DNA from 3 places in the Paenibacillus sp. FSL H7-0350 genome. Region 1 is predicted to be linked to each of the others. Evidence: riboswitches for the same ligand, from Rfam matches in the RefSeq annotation. Region 1 holds a riboswitch; each other region holds the start of a gene.
The links. Region 1 has a riboswitch for thiamine pyrophosphate ahead of NYE24_RS22540 (ABC transporter substrate-binding protein). Riboswitches for the same ligand answer to the same signal wherever they lie in the genome.
Positions count from the first base shown of each region.

Region 2: it holds a riboswitch for thiamine pyrophosphate, as region 1 does, so the genes downstream of both, NYE24_RS31105 (thiamine phosphate synthase) here and NYE24_RS22540 (ABC transporter substrate-binding protein) in region 1, are expected to answer to the same signal.
Region 3: it holds a riboswitch for thiamine pyrophosphate, as region 1 does, so the genes downstream of both, NYE24_RS01545 (ABC transporter ATP-binding protein) here and NYE24_RS22540 (ABC transporter substrate-binding protein) in region 1, are expected to answer to the same signal.

Region 1 covers NZ_CP151972.1:4,917,377-4,924,637, reverse strand. Annotated here, with positions in the region: gene NYE24_RS22555 (hypothetical protein) at 1-568, shown strand, start outside; gene NYE24_RS22550 (sigma-70 family RNA polymerase sigma factor) at 752-1,363, shown strand; gene NYE24_RS22545 (hypothetical protein) at 1,338-2,738, shown strand; TPP riboswitch at 2,811-2,921, shown strand; gene NYE24_RS22540 (ABC transporter substrate-binding protein) at 3,071-4,141, shown strand; gene NYE24_RS22535 (MTH1187 family thiamine-binding protein) at 4,197-4,490, shown strand; gene NYE24_RS22530 (ABC transporter permease) at 4,487-5,248, shown strand; gene NYE24_RS22525 (ABC transporter ATP-binding protein) at 5,248-6,153, shown strand; gene NYE24_RS22520 (response regulator transcription factor) at 6,612-7,214, opposite strand; gene NYE24_RS22515 (sensor histidine kinase) at 7,211-7,261, opposite strand, start outside.
Region 2 covers NZ_CP151972.1:6,928,447-6,935,707, forward strand. Annotated here, with positions in the region: gene NYE24_RS31080 (S-layer homology domain-containing protein) at 1-1,220, shown strand, start outside; gene NYE24_RS31085 (GNAT family protein) at 1,299-1,826, opposite strand; gene NYE24_RS31090 (amidohydrolase family protein) at 1,843-3,006, opposite strand; gene NYE24_RS31095 (SDR family oxidoreductase) at 3,298-4,170, shown strand; gene NYE24_RS31100 (hypothetical protein) at 4,312-4,848, shown strand; TPP riboswitch at 4,904-5,006, shown strand; gene NYE24_RS31105 (thiamine phosphate synthase) at 5,136-5,759, shown strand; gene thiS (sulfur carrier protein ThiS) at 5,799-6,002, shown strand; gene NYE24_RS31115 (thiazole synthase) at 6,033-6,797, shown strand; gene thiH (2-iminoacetate synthase ThiH) at 6,827-7,261, shown strand, end outside.
Region 3 covers NZ_CP151972.1:303,536-310,796, forward strand. Annotated here, with positions in the region: gene NYE24_RS01515 (GNAT family N-acetyltransferase) at 1-499, shown strand, start outside; gene thiE (thiamine phosphate synthase) at 704-1,363, opposite strand; gene thiD (bifunctional hydroxymethylpyrimidine kinase/phosphomethylpyrimidine kinase) at 1,360-2,187, opposite strand; gene thiM (hydroxyethylthiazole kinase) at 2,215-3,012, opposite strand; gene NYE24_RS01535 (ABC transporter substrate-binding protein) at 3,037-4,128, opposite strand; gene NYE24_RS01540 (ABC transporter permease) at 4,125-4,901, opposite strand; gene NYE24_RS01545 (ABC transporter ATP-binding protein) at 4,882-5,652, opposite strand; TPP riboswitch at 5,785-5,887, opposite strand; gene NYE24_RS01550 (TetR/AcrR family transcriptional regulator) at 5,954-6,610, opposite strand; gene NYE24_RS01555 (DHA2 family efflux MFS transporter permease subunit) at 6,793-7,261, shown strand, end outside.

The DNA of each region.
Region 1 (7,261 bases):
CGCAGGCCTGATCAGCCAGATGTACGGCGAGTATTATTACGGAATGCTGCTGAGTATTTTTCATAAAATCGTGCTGCTGAAGCTCGCCAACCTCCACTCCCGGCTGCGCATCAACCACGACAATGACGAGATCGAGAATCTGATCTTCCTGATCAACAAATTCTCGGCCAAATTCTACTTCCTGGAGCTGATTTCGCAGTCGCAGGGGCGGGAGATTTTTTTTCAGCTGCGTAAGGTGTATGGCAATGATGCCCTGTTCGATGAGGTGAAAATGACCCTGAATGACCTGTTCCAGTATCAGGACAAATTCCAGGCCAAACGGCGGGATACGCTCCTGATGGTGCTCACCGTGTTTACGGTCATCAGCGGGATTTACGGGATGAATCAGGTGATCGAGGATCTGAAGGGACAGATCGACTGGAGCAAAATGCTGGAGTACTCCGCGTTCGAGTATCTGGCTCTGTTCCTGACCTTCTCCGGGATCACCGTCAGTGTCGGCTTAACGCTGAGAGAGATCTGGAACGGCATCCGCAGCCGCCGCAAGAAGCGGCATTATACGAGGGATTAAGACATATCCGAATAGATAAACAAAATAACAGCGATGCTTCCGCCAGGGGAGTATCGCTGTTTTTTGGTAAGCATTCAGAGATCTTGTGAGTGATTTGTCTGCCATCAAGCGTAGTAACCAGTAGTTAGACATAATCAGCACTAGCTTCCACCTGAGGGATGGGAAGAATTACCGGAGGTTCATATGACACCTAAAGACTATGACAGCCTCTCCTGGCCCGGCAGGTTCAGCAGAGGAGATAAGCAGGCACTTGCCGATGCTATGGATTACTATGGAACGGATGTGCTTAGGCTGGTCAAGCGCATTCTGGGCGGCTGCGGGCGGGCAGAGGATGCTGAGGAATGTGTCAGTGATGTATTCTTAGCTGCCTGGAACAACATCGGACAGTACGATCCTGATCGGGCCTCATTCCGCACATGGATTCTAATCCTTGCCAAATATAAGGCGCTGAATCTGCGGCGTAAACTACAGCCCGGGCTTGATCAGACGATGGGCCAGGCAGCCATCCCCGTCCGGAGCAGCAGCAACACAGAGCAGGAAATTTTGCGGCGTGAGGCAGCGGAAGAACTGCTGCACCATATCAAGCAGCTTCAGGAGCCGGACCGCAGCCTGTTTCTGCGCCGGTATTATCTCTATGAGAGTCTGGATGAACTGGCTGAGGCTTTTGACTTAACGAAAAAAGCTGTAGAGAACCGGCTGTACCGGTGCCGAACCATTCTGAAGCAAACTCTGCAGCAGACTAAACCAAACAGAGAGGAGGACTTAGGCCATGAAGAAAGAGTTGACCACCGGTGAGCAGGAGCTGTTCGATCAGCTCGATACGCTGGAGTTCAGTGAAGCGGAGCTGGCCTTGAACACGCTGACCGCCGAGCCTCAATCAGCCGCTCCATCGGAAGAGGAGCTTGAAGCCATAAGCAGAATCAAAGTGCGCACCTTGTCCCGGACCGGGACCGCTCCTGACGTACAGCGCCGCTTGCCTTCCGTCCGCAGAAGCCGCCGGCAGGCTTATACCGGAGTTGCCGCAGCCCTTCTGCTTGGCGCAGGGCTGGTGTTCACTTCGCCCAGCGTCCAGGCGGGCCTGAAGCAAGTGTTCAGTTTCTTGCCCGGCCTTCACACCGTAGTGGAGAATAGTCCCGACAGCCCGTTATATGTGCTGAAGAAGCCTTTCACCGCTGCTGTAGGTCGGGGTGAACTGACTGTCAACGCTATCCTTGTGCAAGAGAACCGCGCAACCATTAATCTTCGGGGGCAGAAGACTCGCATTATTAATGAATTTCAGGCAGACATCGGAGGAACCCGCTATACCTTCATGTTCAATTCGCGAACTTCCTCCGGAGGTCTCGACTGGGATGCAAGCTACAGCGCTCTTCTTCCCCATGATCTCACTTTACAGGCTGAAGAAACGGTAACCTTATACATTAATAGCACGGTCATTGGACCGCTTGTCCTGGGGCCGCCGCAGACCGCCGATGACCTGCAGCAGCTCGGGGTCAGCGATGTCCAGCAGGATGTGCGGATTTCCGCTTTTCCGGTACGGCTGGGTGATGGGCTTGTCCGTGTTGAACTGGTCCCGGCTCTTCAGAAATCCGCATCCGCTGCATCTTCTTATACACTAGAGCCGCTAATGCCCTGGAATGGCACCTATGTCGAGAATGCAGCAGGAGTAAAAGTCTCTACCGAGCACTCTCCATCCTCTATAGGCTACTATTCTGAGCTCTTGTTCCGTGAACAGAAGGAAGCCGGAGGACATCCTTATACAGTCGTCATCCCTTACATCGAGGTATCCGATCAGGAAGCCGTCTCCCAGAAAGTTACCCTGCCGCTGCCCGCTATCGGAGAGAGCAGAACGCTGGATATTACTGCTGAGATCGCCGGATATCCGGTAGACTTCACCCGCATCACCCGCAGCAGTGAGACAGAGGTCAATGTAGATATAGACTTGAAATTTAACCCGGCGGGGGCAAAGTCACTTACCCATTTCTCTGTCAGCTATCCGGGCTCTAAGGAGCCTTATTCCTTTGGGTGGGAGGAGAGTGAAGGCACACCGCGTGTCATGAAGACTCTTAACCTGATTACAGAGCCGGGCGCGGATAAGCTGCGTTTTATACTTTCGAAGCCCATTTTTATATGGAAAGGTCCCTGGACTCTGCCGCTCAAACTGGAGGATTAAGACACAGAGGGTGGACAACGGCGGGGCTGCCGTCTATAATACACCGTAAGAACATAGCAATACCTGTGAACTTTATAGAACCAGGGGTGCTGGAATTGGCCGGCTGAGATTGTATCCCACAAGATACTGACCCTTATACCTGATCTGGATAATGCCAGCGTAGGAATCTTCATTCGGCACAGTGCCTTAAGCGGTACTGCAGCTGAAGTCCCCTCACGCAAGTCACTGGCGTCCCGATCATCGGGACGCTTTTTTGATTCTAAGGATGTACAGGAATAAGGTTTCTGTAAGCTCTGAAGACCAGGGGTTGCTGGAAGGAGAGAGAAAGAGAAATGGGAGTCAAAAAAACAGTCACACTACTGCTCAGCTCCATGCTGCTGCTCACCGTAGCGGGCTGTGGCGGCGGGAACAACAGCGGCAATGCGGGGGCCAGCGCACCTGCTGCCGGGAACAGCACGGCTGCACCTGATGCAACCGCAGCCGCACCCACGGATGCACCAAAGGCTCTGACCCCGGTCAAGATTGCCCTGGACTGGACGCCGAACACGAATCATACCGGCCTGTATGCTGCCAAGGAGTTGGGCTATTACGCGGAGGAAGGTCTTGATGTGCAGATTGTACAGCCTGGCGCTGCCGGGTCCGATACGATGGTCACTTCCGGCGAAGCCCAGTTCGGCATCAGCGCCCAGGAGGCGCTGACCCTGGCCCGTCTGCAGGATGTGCCGCTGGTGTCGATTGCTGCAATCATTCAGCATAATACCTCCGGGTTCGCGGCTCCGAAGGACCGCAATATTAAGACGCCGAAGGATTTCGAAGGCAAAACCTACGGAGGCTGGGGCTCCCCTGCGGAGCAGGCTGCCATGAAAGCCATCATGGACCCCGAAGGCGGGGATGTCTCCAAGGTGAAGCTGGTAAATATCGGCGAAGCGGACTTTTTCACAGCCGTGAAGCGGGATATTGACTTTGCCTGGATCTTCTATGCGTGGACCGGGGTAGAGGCCGAGCTGCGCGGGGAACCTCTGGATATGCTGTATCTGAAGGATTACGCTCCGCAGCTGGATTACTACACCCCGGTGCTAACCACTAGCGAGAAGGAAATCGCCCAGCACCCTGAAATGGTGAAGGCCTTCCTTAAGGCTACGTCCAAGGGATATCAGTACGCGATCGATAACCCGGAAGAAGCCGCGACGGTCTTGTCCGATGCTGTACCTGATCTGGACCCCAAGCTGGTGCTGGCCAGCCAGAAATGGCTTAGCCCGAAATACAAGGACGACGCCCCGCGCTGGGGCGAGCAGAAGCTTGAGATCTGGAAGAATTATGCCGACTGGATGTACGGCCTGAAGCTGCTGGATAAGCCGCTGGATGCGGAGAGTACGTTTACGAATGAATTTTTGCCGGAATGATAATCAACCCGCATAGCGGGAATCTTATACTTAACTTGGAGAGGAAGGATTCATCATGGCTAATACATTGCTCAGCATTCAGGTCATTCCCAAGACACCGAACAACGAGGATTCTATCCCTTATGTGGACAAGGCCATTGAGGTCATTCAGAAATCAGGCGTGAAGCATCAGGTCAATCCGCTGGAGACCACTATGGAAGGCGAGCTGTCCGAGCTGCTGGATATTGTGCGTGACATGCATGAGGCGCTGATCGCCTCCGGCAGCCCGAGTGTCATCTCACAGATCAAGATCGCCCATAATCCGGGCGGCATCAGCATGGATAAGCTGACCGAGAAATACCGGCCGTGAGAAGCACCTGGAAGCTAGTGTGGCCGCCCTTTGTGGCGGTCCTCTTTTTTGTCGGGATATGGCAGTTATCGGTTATGCTGTTCGACATCCCGGCCTACCAGCTGCCCAGCCCCGCAGATATCGCGCGTGAGTCGAAGAACAATGCCTCCGGGATCTGGGAGCACACCGCCGCCACGCTGCGGCTGACCCTGATCGGCTTCCCGGTCGGCACAGGCATTGGCCTGCTCACCGCCTTGCTGCTGCATCTGCTGCCCTGGGTCAAGCGGGCGATCTATCCGCTGCTGATCCTCAGCCAGAATGTGCCCTCCATTGCGCTGGCCCCGCTGCTGATTATCTGGTTCGGGTTCGGCCTGCTGCCCAAAATCATCCTGATCACCCTCGTCTGCTTCTTCCCTGTAGCTGTTGCAGCCATGGGCGGGCTGGCCCAAAGCGACCGGGTGATGATGAATTATATGAAGATGGCCGGTGCGGGCAAATGGCAAATCTTCACCCGGCTGGAGCTTCCCGGCTCCCTGCCCTCCCTGTTCTCCGGGCTCAAAATCTCCGCCACCTATGCGGTGATGGGTGCAGTGGTGGCCGAATGGATCGGCGCCGACAAGGGGATCGGCTACTATATGCTGCTGCAAAAGTCCTCTTACCGTGCGGACCGGATGTTCGTGGCCATCGCCATCATCGTGCTGCTGAGTCTCGTATTATTCGCGCTCATTGCCCTGCTGGAGAGATGGCTGGTGCGCTGGAAGCCGCGTAAGGATGCTTAATGTGTACAGAAGGATCATCCACAACAGAAGTAACCATAATGAACAGAGGGAGGCTGGGCGAATTGTCTGAGCTTACGAGGATTGAACTGGAGAAGGCGGACGGAGACGGATGCCTGCGCACTCAGAGTGTGCCGCCTGCGCTGGAAGTCAGCGGCATCTCCAAATCGTTCACGCACCGCCGCCGGGAGACGCAGGTGCTGAATCAGGTGTCCCTGACCGTGGAGCCGCAGGAATTCGTCTCCATTGTCGGCCCGTCCGGCTGCGGCAAAAGCACGCTGTTCCATATTATCGGCGGCCTTACGCTGCCCGATACCGGAACCGTCCGCATGAACGGCATCCCGGTGACCGGGCAGCGCGGCAAGATCAGCTATATGCCGCAGCAGCCCGCGCTGTTCCCGTGGCGCAGCACGCTCGACAACGTCCTGCTTGGCGCCGAGCTGCAAGGCGCCCCGCCGCGGGAGGCCCGCGAGGCTGCGCGCCACTGGCTGGCGAAGATCGGCCTCGGCGGCTTCGAGCGGGCCTACCCGCACATGCTGTCCGGCGGCATGCAGCAGCGGGCCGCCTTCCTGCGGGCCATGCTCGCGCCGCAGGAGCTGATGCTGCTCGATGAGCCGTTCAGCGCACTGGACGCGCTGACCCGCGAGCAGATGCAGCGCTGGCTGCTGGAGCTGTGGGAGGAGAACCGCCGCTCCGTGCTGTTCATTACCCATAACATCGAGGAGGCGCTGCTGCTCTCCACCCGCATCTACGTTTTCTCCGGACGGCCCGGCTCCGTCCTCCATACCGTGGAGGTCCCCTTCCCGCGTCCGCGCCGCGAAGAGATCGCCGATTCGCCGGAGTTCCTGCGGATGCGGCGCCAGCTCTCCCAGTGGATGCGCGAGGAGCAGGCGAAGAGCCAGACATAAGGAGCAAGCTGCTGCGAAGGTGAAATTGCAGGAACGATCGGGCTCCTCGCTGTGCCTAACAACAACCTTCGTGACTCGGCACTGCCTTGTCAGTAGCGGTATAACTCATCCTGATTGTATTTAGTACAATAGAATCTTCAATATTCCGGACAAAATTCACTTCTGCTGTATTTCGTACAGCAGATTTTGTATATTTGCCCAAAAATACCACTTTCGCAGATTTCTGCTGTACAGAGTACAACAGAATCGGATTTGCTGCGGATTCAGGGGATATCTGTTGTATAAAATACAATTGAGCTAACTGCGGCAGCAGAACTATGGCAAGTGAATTCACAAACAATCCAGCAACTTTAGATACTCAGCTCAGGTTGGCGTTACCATTCAGCCCATAGTTGTATTACGTGCAATTAAAAACAGTGAAAAGCATAGTTTGTCTTCTATAACTGCACCGTCACGGCCTACATCCAGCCCTTGTCCTCTGCCAGCCGCACCGCTTCAATCCGGGTCTTGACCGCAAGCTTGCTGAGGATCTCCGAGATGTAGTTGCGGACGGTGCCGTAGGAGAGGTGGAGCGCCGCGGCGATCTCACCGGCGCTACGGCCCGCGGCGGCAAGCTTCAGAATCTCACGCTCCCGGTCCGAGAGCGGATTCTCTTCGCGCAGGCTGCCGAACACCAGCTCAGGCGAGACCTCGCGCCCCCCGGCCATCACACGGCGGATGGCATCGGCCAGCTTATCCACCGGCTCATCCTTCAGCAAATACCCCTGAATTCCGGCTTTCACTCCGCGCTCGAAATAACCGGGGCGGGCGAAGGTGGTCAGGATAATGATTTTGGTACGGCAGCCCCGCGATTTCAGTATCTCTGCCACCTCCAGGCCGCTCATCAGCGGCATTTCAATATCCATCAGGCATACATCCGGCTGGACACGTTCGATCAGGGCCAGCGCCTCCGCCCCGTCCCCGGCTTCGCCCGCCACCTCAATATCATCCTCCAGATCGAGCAGCGATGCCATCGCGCCGCGCAGCAGCCGCTGATCCTCGGCAATTATGATCCTGATCATGCTGTTTCCCCACCCTTTCCATCCTTCACTACTCTTGGTGTAACCAC
Region 2 (7,261 bases), 2.0 Mb from region 1:
TAAGTCTGGGCTTGCTGCTGGGTTCAGGCGGGCTTATGTATGCGGCAACCGATTATGAAGGACACTGGGCGCAGAAGCCGATTAGCCGCTGGCTTGAAAAGGGATGGCTGACGGGATTCGCGGACGGGTCAGTGCGGCCGGATCAGGCGATCACTAGAGCGGAATTTATCGCGTTAATGAACAGGTTGGCCGGGCTGACGGCGGAGAGCAAGGGGAAGGCTGATTTCAGCGATCTGCCTAAGACGGACTGGGCATACGAAGAAATCTCTAAAGCACTCGAAGCGGGCATCATCAAGGGTTACGGAGGCACGATTCGCCCGGGCGATCCCGTTCTGCGCCAGGAGGCGGCGATTATGGTGAGCAGAATGCTGTATTATGAGACGGGGAGCACGGAGGTATTATCCCGGTTCAGCGATAAGGATCAGATTGCAGGCTGGAGCCAAGCCGATGTCGCTGCTATGATTAACGCCGGAGGAATGAGGGGATACCCGGACGGACGGTTTGCTCCAAAACAAGCGATGACCCGGGCCGAAGCGATTGCACTGCTGGATTACTACAACGTCACAAGCGGCGGCTTGCAGAGTGTAAATATCAGCCGTTCTGAGGGGCTGGGAAGCTTTGAGCCGGGAGCCATCAAATACTATAACAATGTCACCGTATCCGGCTATGATGTGCTGCTGCAGAATCTTAAGATATTTGGAGACCTGGTCTTGGAAGAAGGAATTGGCAACGGAGAGGTGGACTTGGACAGTGTTGAAGTGTTAGGCAAGGTCATCATACAGGGAAGCGGAGATCCCTCAGTGCAGCTCAAGAACACAACCTTGAAACAAGTGATTGTGCAGAAGAAGAGTGGAACTGCCCGCCTGGTAACTGAAGGTGCAACATCGGTGAAGACGGTGTCGGTACAATCTAGTGTGATTCTGGAGGAGGGGGAGGGTACCGGAGCCGGGTTCACAGATATTGATCTGCCATCCGGCATTGCAGCCGGGCTCGTAGTGACACTTAATGGCAATTTCGGAGACGTGAACATTGAAGCCAAAGGACCAGTCCTCCACTTGCAAAAAGGCTCCATACGCACGGTTAAGACCGCTGTCTCTGCATCAGGACTTAAGATGGAGCTGGATGGAGGGACAACGGTTACTCAGGCTATTCTGAATACATCAACGAAGGTTACGGGAGCAGGCAGGGTTCTGGATGTAATCGTAAAAGAAGATGAATAGAATTCTGAATGAAGGGCTGCTCTCTTCTAAGGGGCGTTGTGAATAGCATTAGGATCAGCATTGCTGCTCTGCATAGATCTATATCCCGTTACGCTCCCGGTACTCCCGGTCCAGTATCGCATAAAAGTATTGGTTGACCCACTGATTGTTCCAGTGTATTTCTTCCCGGAATACGCCCTCGCGGACCATGCCTAACCTGTCCAGCACCTTGATGGATGAGGTATTGTATTCATTGCACATAGCCACGACTCTGTGGGCCTTCCATTCTTCAAAAGCAAGCTTCAAGGCTAGCTGCGCCGCTTCGGTGCAGTAGCCTTGCCCCCGGTATTCAGGGAAAAGGCTGTAGCCCAGTTCCCAGCTCTCCCGCTCTTTTACATACCAGTGTATACTCACTTCCCCTACAGGAGTTGCCTCCGGGGAGGCGAGCCGGATCAGGAATTGTCTGTGCCAATCGCTATGGATTCGTTCCTCCACAGTCTTCCGGACTGCCTCCTTGTCGGTTGGAATCATATCCTCGAAGGGCCAGAGCGAGTTGTTAGTTTCCAGATCTGTGATGAATTCGATATCGTCCGGGGTGACCGGAGAGAGTGAAATTCTTGCGTTCATTTTGCAAAACCTCCTGCTAGTGTAATTTCGATACGATCTTGCCGTCTTTCATTACCCAGTTGACCTGACGCAGGTTGTTAATATCCGCCAGCGGATCTCCCCCGACGACCAACAGATCGGCCCGCTTGCCTGTCTCAATGGTACCGAGTTCATGATCCAGCCTACAGATCTTGGCACCGGATGAAGTGGCGGCCATAATAATCTGCATCGGGGAGAGGCCGGCTTGGCCTAACAGCTGGATCTCCTTCCACGGCATACCAGCTCTGTACCACGGAGGAGCTTCTTCGATAAAATCATCCCCCAGTCCAATCTCCCCGCCTGCCTGAATAAATCTCCGGACATTATCCAGCCCTTGCTCCAGCAGCGGCGCACCGAATTTGTCCTGGAACATCTGGAGTACGGTGAGCGTGGGGACGATACGGATGCTCACGCTCACCATTTGCCGGATCAGTTGATCGTCCAGCCGGTCGTAGACCATATGCGCAGCATCACTGATCCCTGCATCCACCAGAATCTGAAGATTGCGTGCACTTGTAACATGAGCAGATACGTAAGCGCCCATGCTTCGGGCCTCCTGGCAGATCGCTTCGAGAATCTCCTGATTCAGCTGGGGGAGTCCGGCGGTGGCGGAATCGTAGCCGTCTTCCAGCGCTGTTTTGATGAAATGTATTCCTTGTCCCAAGACTTCACGGACCTTAAGCCGCGCCTCATCCGCACTCCCTACCCCGATAGGCTCCTGACCACCGTAACCGCCTGGAGCAGTGAATACCTTGCCGGATGTAAGAATTCTGGGAAAAGCACCGCTCTCCAGCTGCCGCGTATGTGTGACCACCTCTTCAATCGAAGCTGCCGTAGTCATTCCCTCATCGCGGATCGTAGTAATTCCTTCTGCAAGGCACACGGCCAAATATTCCGTATGATATCCGTGGAGCGGCTTATTCTGTATGTACTTGAAGCTGGTATGGGCATGGGTGTGAATAAACCCCGGCACAATGAACAGACCCTCTAGGTCGATCACTGTTGTTGCGGAGTCATACCCGGTTCTCCCGTGAATATTACTATGTTGTGTTATGGTGCCGAAGCGGCCATTAACAATCTCAATGCTTGTATGATGCAGCGGCGGCCGTCCGGTTCCATCGATTACAGTTCCGTTCGTCAGCAAGATGCGCTCATTCCCCATGATAGTAGCGTCCCTTCAGTTAAAGGTAGTTGTCGTTCCTCACAAAGTATAGGACATTCCCCCTGGCGGATATAGATAATATTCTTTTTGGAAACGTTCGTTGCTTACCGGACTATCGTTCCGCTATAGGTGCCGGTGAATGAAGATTGGCTGTTTGGGCGGCTGCCAAGTGTGGTAAGTAACATAACGTACAGCCAAGCAGGCGCACTGCCTGATGCATAAACACCAGACCTTAAGCCATGCTAACATGATCAATCAACATTACTGTGGATAGCGAAAGGAGAATGGATTATGCCAGACACTAACAAACAACCTGTTAAAACCCTGCCGCCGCAGGTACAGGATCAACGCCCCGGAATTGAGAGTGAGATGAACCCGCTCCCGGAGTTTGAGACACCGGCGTACAAGGCAGCAGGCAAGCTGCTGGGCAAGGCCGCGCTCATTACGGGAGGCGATAGCGGGATCGGGCGTGCGGTTGCCGTTCATTTTGCCAAGGAGGGCGCGGATGTGGTAATCTCCTATTTGAACGAGCATGAGGATGCGGAAGAGACCAAGCGCCAGGTGGAACAAGAGGGCAGAAAATGCATTCTGATCGCCGGGGACATCGGGGACGAATGCTTCTGTCAAAGCCTGATTCGTCAAACCGTTGAAGGACTCGGTAAGCTCGACATCCTGATCAACAATGCGGCGGAGCAGCATCCGCAGGACCATATTGAGGACATCTCAGCGGAGCAGCTGGAGCGTACGTTCCGGACGAATATTTTCTCCATGTTCTATCTGACCAAAGCAGCCATGCCTCATCTTACAAAAGGCTCTACGATCATTAACACCACCTCCATCACGGCGTATCGCGGCAGCCCGCAGCTGCTGGACTATTCGTCCACCAAGGGAGCGATTCTCAGCTTCACCCGTTCGCTGTCGATGAATCTGGCCGATAAGGGCATCCGCGTGAATGCGGTAGCGCCCGGACCAATCTGGACCCCGCTGATTCCGTCCACCTTTGACGCGAAGAAGGTCAGTGAGTTCGGCGGCACCCAGCCGATGAAGCGCCCGGGACAGCCTGAAGAGCTGGCACCGGCTTATGTATACCTGGCCTCGGACGATTCCTCCTATGTGAGCGGACAGGTGATGCATGTGAACGGCGGCGAGGTTGTCAACGGCTGATGGGATAAGTTATCGTGTGCAACATATAAATTCTATTTTAAAAAAGCCTAACCGCTTGCCGGCAGGCTTTTTTTCTGCGCTTGTAACTATTACAATATATTTCCGTCTATTTAGATAATTGGATATGAAAAGGGGATTGGGATGCTTAGAAAAAAAGGATTCATTCTATCTGCAGCGGGGATTTTTGTTTTTCTGGTAGTGTTCATTTACTTGACTCCTTTTGCAGGGAGACTTGTGGCAAATACAAGATTGGAAGGAAAGGCAAAAAGCATTGGGATTAGAATTACACAGGAATCGCCGCCGCTACCCCTTGTTACTTCCGGGAAAACCCAAATTCCGGTTACCCAAAGCAGCTATTGCTGGGGGAAATTAGGATGTGCGGATTATATAGGAGGACAATCCATGGTACAGGGGGTTACTCCCACTGTTATAGCCCCTGAGGGGGGGATCCATGTTGCTTTTACTTATAAACCGGCACCCGGCGGGTTAACCGTTCAGCAATTTGTCGATGATAAAGAAGTGCAAATTCCATTGCAGAACGGCTCTTTTAATGCTCCAAAAGAACAAGGCGTTTATTACTATGGCATATCAGCATTCTGGACAACCGAGGATGGTAAATTTTCAGAAGGGAGTTCATCTGTGGTTTTTGTAATTGAAGTAAAATCTACGAAAGAATAGCCCTAAGAGGAATAATATGCTAATATACAACAAGCAAGACGAAACAACCGCATAGAACGATCACTAGGGGTGCCGCAAGGCTGAGACGGGCGTAGTTGTCCGGACCCTTTGAACCTGATCTGGTTTATACCAGCGTAGGGAAGTGGAGAACGAATATTGCAGCGGGGGTACACGGTGAGTACCGGTATTCCAGCTTCTATTCCAGACTGCTTCCTTTACGGGGAGCGGTCTTTTTTGTGTTGTGTTGTGGTGTAGATTGAGCTGGAACAGACAGGAGGAGAAGGGTATTGTACGAGATTCATGCGGTCTCGGACGGGCGGCTGCAGCCTGAAGCGCTGGCTGAATGGGCCGTGGCGGTGCATTCTATGGTGGATTATATCCATCTCCGGGAAAAAGCCATGTCCGCCCGGGAACTGCTGGCGGCAGCGCAGCAGATGCTTCAGGCCGGGGTGCCGCCTTCGAAGCTGGTCATTAATGACCGGATCGATGTTGCCCTGGCCGCCGGGGCAGGCGGTGTACAGTTAGCCTGGCATAGCCTCCCACCAGCCGCAGTGCGCGGCCTTGCACCGGGCCTGCGGATCGGCAGATCGGTCCACTCGCCGGAAGAGGCGGCGGAAGCTGGAAGGCAGGGAGCAGACTTCTGCCTCTACGGGCATGTGTTCCCTACGGCCTGCAAGCCCGGACAGCAGGCACGGGGACTTGTGCAGCTGGCAGAGGCTGTCCTCTGGAGCCGCATACCGCTGATTGCGCTCGGAGGGATTACCCCGGGCAATGCCGGAGCGGTGCTGGCCCAAGGAGCGGCTGGCATTGCTGTCATGTCGGGAATCTGCGGAGCTCCAGACCCGGTGGGAGCGGCCTTGGCCTACAGGGAAGCGGTTCACAGGGCGGCAGAGCAGTCTTGTAACCCATGATATGGATCAAGTAAAAGGCACAGCAGGAGGTGAACAGGCATGATTGTGACCGTTAACGGTACCCGCCAGAGGGTGGAAGAGAGCTGCCGGACGCTGGCGGATCTGCTGGCCCGGCCTGAGTGGGCCGGTAAGCTGGTGATTGTCGAGCTGAACGGTGAGCTTGCCGGCAGAGAGGCTTACGGAGACACACTGCTCAGCGAAGGGGACCGGGTGGAGCTGGTTCATTTTGTAGGCGGAGGCTAAACACGAAGACTTACCCCAGGAGGCGTTAATATGCAAGATCCATTGATGATTGGCGGAGTGACTCTAACCAGCAGACTGTTCATTGGCACCGGAAAATACAGCCGTAACACCCTCATTCCCGAGGTGATTACGCGATCAGGCTCACAGGTCATTACCGTTGCCCTGCGCCGGGTGGACCCGGAGAGCAGTGACAATATTGTCAGCCATATTCCTTCCCATATGACCTTACTGCCTAATACCTCTGGTGCGCGCACCGCAGAGGAAGCAGTACGGATTGCCCGGCTGGCGAGATCGGCGGGACTGGGGAACTGGGTGAAGATTGAGGTCATCAACGACCAGAAATATTTGCTGCCGGATAACATGGAGACCATCCGGGCGACCGAGATCCTTGCAGCAGAGGGCTTCGTGGTGCTTCCGTACATGAGTCCTGATCTGTCCGCCGCTCTGCGGCTGAAGGCAGCGGGGGCCGCAGCCGTAATGCCGCTGGGAGCGCCGATCGGGTCCAACCGCGGGCTGCAGACCAAGGAGCTGATCCGGATTCTGATCTCCGAGATGGATCTGCCGGTGATCGTGGATGCCGGAATCGGCAGACCATCCGAGGCGGCTGAGGCGATGGAGATGGGGGCCGCAGCGGTCCTGCTTAATACAGCGATTGCTACCGCCTCAGATCCGCTGCTGATGGCAGAAGCTTTTCGTGAAGCGGTATCCGCAGGGCGCAAAGCTTATCTCGCCGGACTGGGGCCTGTGGAGGAGACGGCGGCAGCCTCTTCACCGTTGACCGGGTTCTTGGCCTGACAGATGGATTAGGGAGGAGAGGAACGGCTATGAGCTTTTATGAGACGATGACCCGGTTGGAACAGCTTCCTTACGGGACGCTATGGAGCCGGTATACGGCAGAGGATGTGAAGCGCGCGCTTCGTGCAGAGCAGGTGGATGAAGAAGGGCTAATGGCCTTGTTGTCACCGGCAGCGGAGCCTTATCTGGAGGAGATGGCGCAGAAGGCGCACCGGTTAACGCGTACGCATTTCGGCCATGTGATGCAGCTGTTTACCCCGATGTATCTTGCAGATTTTTGCGTGAATCACTGCACTTATTGCAGCTTCAGTTCTATGTATGATTTTCCGCGCAAAAAACTGACGCTGGAGGAGGTCGCCCGGGAAGCAGAGACCATCGCAGCCACGGGCCTGCGCCACATTCTGATCCTGACCGGAGAATCCCGGAGGGATAGTCCGGCCGGTTATGTGAGGGACTGCGTGAAT
Region 3 (7,261 bases), 2.9 Mb from region 1:
GCTGCAGGATGCCCCGCAGTTGTCCGCGCTGAGACTGACGGTCGACGGGGAGACGGAGAATTTAGACCGGGTTCAGGGGGAAGCATTCATCGACCCGGAGGGCTTCCGGTCGCTTATAGCGGCGGATACGGCCAGCGGCACGAACCTGTTTCTGGTTGCCGGGGTTCAGGACAGGCTGGCGGGCTTCGCCAGATGTGAAGGAAGTCCGCTGCGCAGGCTGGCCCATCAGGCCGAGTTCGGAGTCGGAGTGCTCCAGGAGTTCTGGGGATACGGCATCGGCCGGAGCCTGCTGGAGCAGTCTATCAACTGGGCGGATTCTATGAGACTGGAGAAGCTGAGCTTGAAGGTTCTGGAGAGGAATGACAAGGCGATCCGGCTCTATGAGAGCCTGGGCTTCGAGGTCGAAGGTGTCCTGCGCAGAGACAAGCGGCTGGCCGATGGACAATTCTATTCTACAATTGTTATGGGCAGATTACGCGGGGATAGAGGGGGAGCGTAAGCCAAATGTAATCGTAAAACCAATCATAATTGGACTGGGCGCGCCACGTAAGCCAGATGTAATCGAAAAACCGATCATAATTGGACTGTGCGCCCTGGTTAATATAATATGTCGCCACAATGAGAGAGGTGGAAAAATGGGGGTGCATCCTATGTGAGTCTTGAGCATCAACATCTTTCCACCCGCACAGTGCCTGGTTTAAAATTAAGGAGCAGCGACGAGCTGCGCGAATCTCCGCGTGGTCTCGTGTATATCCTCAGCTCCGGCAATGGCCGAGATGATGGAGATTCCATCCGCACCAGCCCGGATGACCGGCGGAGCATTCTCCAGGGTGATGCCGCCGATGCCCACTACGGGAATGGTCAGGCCGCTTCGTCTTAGCTCTTCAATGACAGTAGTTCCCCGGACGGCCTGGGCATCATCCTTGGAAGTAGTAGGATAGACAGGTCCGACTCCGAGATAATCGGCTCCGTCCGCGATGGCCTGCCGGGCTTCCGTTAGATTATGCGCGGAGACTCCGATGATCTTATGCTCACCGAGCTGCTCACGGATCAGCCGGGCAGGCAGGTCATCCTGGCCGACATGAATACCATCGGCATTAAGCACTGCGGCAAGCTCCAGATCATCATTCACGATGAACGGGATGTTATAGGCCCGGCATATCTGCCGGAGTTGTTGGCCTAGACGGAGCAGAGCGGCACCTTTAAGCGCAGAGGGACCCTTTTCCCGAAACTGGAACAGAGTAATGCCCCCATCGGCAGCAGCTGTTAAAGTGTCCTCCGGCGAGCGGCGGCAGTTCACACTGCCCATAATGAAGTACAGCTTCAGCAGTCTGCGCATATCCTCGCTGTCAATCCGTGTCATAACGTTATCCCCCTTGATCTCATCCTGTTCCCGTAAGCAAAATGATTCGTCGGCCCCTGCCCGGCCCCGATGTTCAGGCTATCCTCAATCGCCGCTTGAATGAAGGCCTTGGCGGTCTGGACAGCTTCTGGCATGGAATGGCCCAGCGCAAGACCTGCCGTCACCGCAGCTGAGAAGGTGCAGCCGGTTCCGTGAGTATGCCTCGTCGCAATCCGCGGGCTGGACATATACTGGAATTCCCGTCCGTCATAGAGCAGATCCACCGCCTCATCTCCAGACGGGTCATGTCCACCCTTCAAGATAATGTACTGGGGTCCCATCTGATGCAGCAGTCTTGCTGCTTTCTCCCGGTCTTCCCGGCCGTGAATCTTCATTCCCGTCAGCATCTCTGCTTCAGGAAGATTGGGGGTGATGGCAAGCGAGAGAGGAAGCAGGCTTGTAATTAGCGCCTTCACTGCCTCCTGGAGCAGCAGCTGTGAGCCGCCCTTGGCAATCATGACCGGATCGATCACCAGCTTCTGCTGCCAGCCGTACTGCTGCACTTTACTGGCAACGACGCGGATAATGTCACTGCTGAACAGCATCCCTGTCTTAATCGCATCCGGCGGCAGATCACTGCCGATCGAATCCAGCTGGGCTGCAACGGTCTCCGGCTCCATCGGATAGACTCCCTGGACACCTAGTGTATTCTGGGCGGTGAGTGCAGTAAGTGCAGACATGCCGTACACTCCCAGCTCCTGAAAAGTCTTCAAATCCGCCTGAATCCCGGCCCCGCCGCCGCTGTCGGAGCCGGCAATGGTCAACGCTTTGCGTATGCTAGTCATCATGTTCTCTCCTTTGCGGTGTGCGTTTTAGGCTTCGAGCAGCTTCAGCCGTGAGCGGCTGCTGTATTGCTCCGGGGTCACCAATGACAATTGATTCAGGAACAAGGTCTGGAAGCTGCCGGGACCTTGGGCTTCAGCCTCCTCAGCAGCAAGCTCTGCTGCCACGCCGTAGAAGGAGAGGGCCTCGGCAGCCGCCTTAAGTACCTCCCCGCCGCTTACGGCAAGGAATGCACCCACCACAGCACTTAGCAGACAGCCGGTTCCGGTTACCCGGGTCAGGATGGAGTGCCCGTTGCTGGCAATGTAAGTGCGCTTTCCGTCCGTAATGATGTCTTCCTTGCCGGTGATAATCACGACGCATTTCAGCTTCTGCGCCGCTTTAACGGCTAGAGCGACTACATCGCCTTCGCCTGCTCCGGCATCCACGCCTTTGCTTGCCCAGCTCTCCCCGGCCACATTGGCAACCTCGGCCACATTGCCGCGCAGCGCAGTAAGCTGAAGCTCACTCAGCAGCTTAGCCGTAACGTCCGTGCGGTAGGCGGTAGCCCCGGCTCCAACGGGATCAAGCACTAGCGGCACATGGTGACTGTTCGCAGCCTTTCCAGCCTCGATCATGGAAGCAATGGCGGCTTCATTCAGTGTGCCGATGTTCAGTACAACCGCCCCGGACATGGCGGCTACATCCGCTACTTCTTCAATGGCATCGGCCATGAACGGCGAGGCTCCCAGAGCCAGCAGCCCGTTCGCTGTGAAGTTAGCGACTACGATATTCGTGATATTATGCACCAGCGGGTTCGCCTGGCGTACTTTGGACAGATAAGACATATGAATTCCTCCTGAAGGTATAATTTAGAAATTAATAAAAGCATTCTTAACATCCACTTCCTGCGCCAGCAGTCCGTTCTCGCTCAGCCATTGGTTAACTTTCTCCCATGTAGCCTCATCCTGATAGCCGAAGGGCTGGGAGCCAGCATCCATCAGCGGCAGCAGGATCTCCAGACTGCGCTGTTCAATCGCTTCATCCAGCGTCGCGGTGTCCTCCTGATGGGCAAGCAGCAGCTTCAGTGCTTCATCCGGGTGACCGGCTACATACTGCTGGCCTTTTCTGATGGCATCCACGAATTTCTGATAAAAGCCCTGCGAATCCTGCAGTCCCTGCTCACTGGCGGCCAGTACCAGCTCATAATAATCCGGGACCCCGTAATCTACGGGATTGAAGGAGCGGACCGGATGGCCTTGCTGCTCCAGAATCAGCTGCTCATGATTGATGAACCCGCCCATAATTCCATCCACCCGTCCGGTGGAGAGAGCAGGAATCAGATCAAAGCCGACATCCACCAGCTTGAGGGATGAAGGGTCCCCGCCGTCGCTTTTCACCATCGTCTTCAGCATCGCTTCATATAACGGAACGGAGGAATATCCGGCTTGCTTGCCTGACAGCTCTCCCGGGCGGGTAATGCCGCTGTCTGCGGATACCATGAGATGATTCAGCGGGTGGCGGACCAGCGCAGCGATCGACTTGACTGGAATCTGCTCGCCCCGTGCCATCAGCACCTGCGGCTGATAACTGAGTGCCAGATCTACCTTCCCCGCAGCAACAAGCTTCAGCGCATCATTGGTATCGGCCGGCATCTGAATCTCAACCTCAAGGCCCTCCTCCGCGAAATAACCTTCAGCATCTGCCGCATACAAAAAGGAGTGGACAGCATTGGGATACCAGTCGAGCATAATCGTCAGCTTATGGGCTGCGCCTTCAGCTCCAGTCCCGGACCCAGCCTCAGAAGTGGCAGTAGTACCAGTTGAAGAGCCGGAGGCCGCGGGACTATTCGTATTGGCGCAGCCTGCCAGTACAGGCAGCATACAGAGGAGCAGAGCGGACAGCAGCATGGCTGGCCTTGAAATTGCATTGTGCAGATAACGGGTATAGCGGATAGTAGTCATGAATAACGTCCTCTTTTCTTCAAAATAATCTTCTCCAGCGCGGCGACTGCCAGAAACAGCAGGATACCGAGTACGGATAACAAGACAACAGCAGCGAACATCTTGGCGCTCTGCAGATTCCCTGCCATTCTGCGGCTGAAATAGCCCAGCCCTTGGCTGCCCCCAAGCCATTCCCCAATCGTTGCACCGATCACACAGTACACAGCCGACAGCTTCAGTCCGGAGAAAAAAGAAGGCAAGGCCAGCGGAACGCCCACCTTCCAGAGAATCTGCCAACGGTTCGCGCCGTACGTAAGCAGCAGCTCCCGGTAGGCGTCCGTGTTCTTAGACAAGCCGTCATAGGTGCCGATGACCACCGGGAAGAAAGCGGTCAGGAAGACAACGGCGACCTTGCTCCACAAGGTGTAGCCGAACCACATGATGAACAGAGGCGAGAGGGCGATCAGCGGAACCGTCTGGCTGATAATCAGCAGCGGGTACAGCGCCTTGGCCAGCGGACTGAACAGGTGCATGGCGATGCCCAGCAGGCTGCCGCAGACCACAGAAAGTGCGAAGCCTGTGAGCACCTCAAGCAGTGTAGCAGGCAGATGTACCGCGAATAACAAGCGGCGTTCCTCCAGCACAGCCATGCAGATCGCAGACGGAGCCGGAAGGATGAAGGGAGGAACCAGGCCCAGCCGGGCTACTGACTCCCAGACCGCAAGCGCCAGCAGGGCGAGCAGGGCCGCCGGACCGTAATGCTGGAGCAATCTTCTAAGAGCGGCGGTTCTCATATAACTTCAGCTCCAATTCCTGGCGCAGGGCGGCGAACTGCGGTTCATAGTGCAGACTGTGATGACGCGGACGAGGGAGACCGGCTGAGAATTCCTGTATCCCGCCGTCCTCTCGGCCAGTCATTAGATAGATTCTGTCACTGAGCAAGAGCGCCTCCTCCAAGTCATGGGTGATGAATAGCACCGTCTTGTCTAGCTCCGCCCATAACTCCAGCAGCCAACGCTGCAGCGAACGCTTCGTAATGGCATCGAGCGCCCCGAACGGCTCATCGAGCAGCAGCAGGTCATTCCCGGCCGCCACAGTGCGGAGGACCGCCACACGTTGGCGCATCCCGCCGGACAGCTCCTGCGGATAAGCCCCTTCGGTCTCGTCAAGGCCGAAACGGTGTAGCAGGGTACGGATCTCGGCAATAGCGGCTGCTTTGGGACGGCTGCGCTTAAGCTCCCAGGGCAACAGACAATTGTCCAATACGGTGCGCCAAGGCAGGAGGAGATCCTGCTGCGGCATGTAGGCCACGCTACCCAGTCTTTTCGCTGCTGTTGCTGAATCAGCTCCGTTAAGCGTGATCCTGCCGCTGCCCGGCTCCAGCAGACCGGCGATGATTTTGAACAAAGTGCTTTTGCCGCATCCGCTTCCGCCTACGATAGAAATGAATTCGCCGCGCTGCACATTCATGGATAGCCCTGAGAACACGGGTGTCCGGGACGAACCGGTCCCGAAGACATAGGACAGATTGCTAATATTGATCATAAGACTATGTACGAAGCCTCCTTGGAATTGGTATAGATACTGTACGGAGCACAAAAAAGCCCCATTCATTCCCGGAGGCAATGAATGGGGCGGAAGGTACAGTCAGCTGAGGCCCTGTGACGGGAACCACTGATACATTCTGCTCCACTTCCCTCCGCTGGTATGATCCAGATCAGGTTCAAAGGGTCCGGAGCTTAAGCTCCGTCTCAGTCGGCCGACTCCCCTAGTGAATAATGTTGCTATTGAATTCGTAATTGCTACTTAATATACCACAAATTCCCCTCTTGTAAAGGGCAGGCGGTCAGCGCTTCGCCAGACCGGTCACGAACAAAGTGACGATGCCCCGGGAGATGTCCAGCTTGGAGGCGTGGTGCCGCTTCTGCTCATACAGGTACAGATCGGGACTGAGGACAGAGATTAGGGCTGTGGCTGCAAAGGCCGGATCAATGTCAATAATCTCACCACCTGCCGCAGCGCGCTCTAGCAGCTCTGTCATCATCACCCCCAGCCGCTGAAAAAAAGGATGCTCAAACTGGGTCAGCTGCTTCTTGCCGGTGAACTCGGCTTTGATCATATTCAACAGCTCGGCATATTGTTCAATGAAATCGGCAATCTGCTCAATGCTGCTCTGCAGCTGAGCGAGCGCCGGGGCTTCACCGGCACTGGCAGCGACCTGCTGCTCCAGCCCGGACAGGAATTGATCTGCGCTGCCCTTCAGCAGGGCAGAACAGATCTCACCCTTGTCCGTAAAACGGCGGTACAGGGAGCCTTGCCCTATGCCTGCCCGCTTGGCAATGCTGTACATGCTGACCGCCTCGAGTCCGCTCTCGGTGAACAACTGGCGGGCAGCTTCAAGAATCCGCTGGACATAAGGATCGGCGGACACGGGTGGAGCGGATTCTATGGCTTGCGGAGCTGACGGATGGAGCTGCGCAGCATCGGTGTCTGGCTTGTTCATGAGAACCCCTTTCAGAAATAAATCAGTGATTTACAGAAAAATAAATAAAAGAATTGACACCACGGACAATTGTCCGTAGACTATGAATTGCACTAACGGACAGTTGTCCGTTCACTCATTATATAGAACAATCTGCCCGCAGGTCAATGTAGAACGCGGACAGCTTTAGGAGGGGAAGAGACATGGATCAGACCTTGAAGCAGGAAGCCGATTTCCGGCTGTCCAGTATTCTGGTTCCGCTGCTGGCTATTATTGCAGGAGTATTTATGGTTGTGCTGGACAGTACGGCGATGAATGTAGCTTTGTCCAGGCTGGTGGTGGATTTCAAGACGGATCTGCATACGCTGCAGTGGGTAGTTACCGGATATATGCTGGCTCAAGCTTCAGTTATTCCGCTGTCAGGCTGGCTGTCTGACCGGTTCGGAGCCAAGACAGTCTTCCTGACGGCGGTTATTGTGTTCACGATAGGCTCGATTCTGTGCGCTACACCAAGCAGCGCCGAATGGCTGATTGTTTTCCGGGTCATTCAGGGACTGGGCGGCGGCTGTGTGCTCCCTGTCGGGATGGCCTATGTGTACAGACTGGCTCCCAAAAGCAAGGTTGGCGTAGTCATGGGCATTATGGGCATTCCCGTCCTGTTCGCACCCGCTA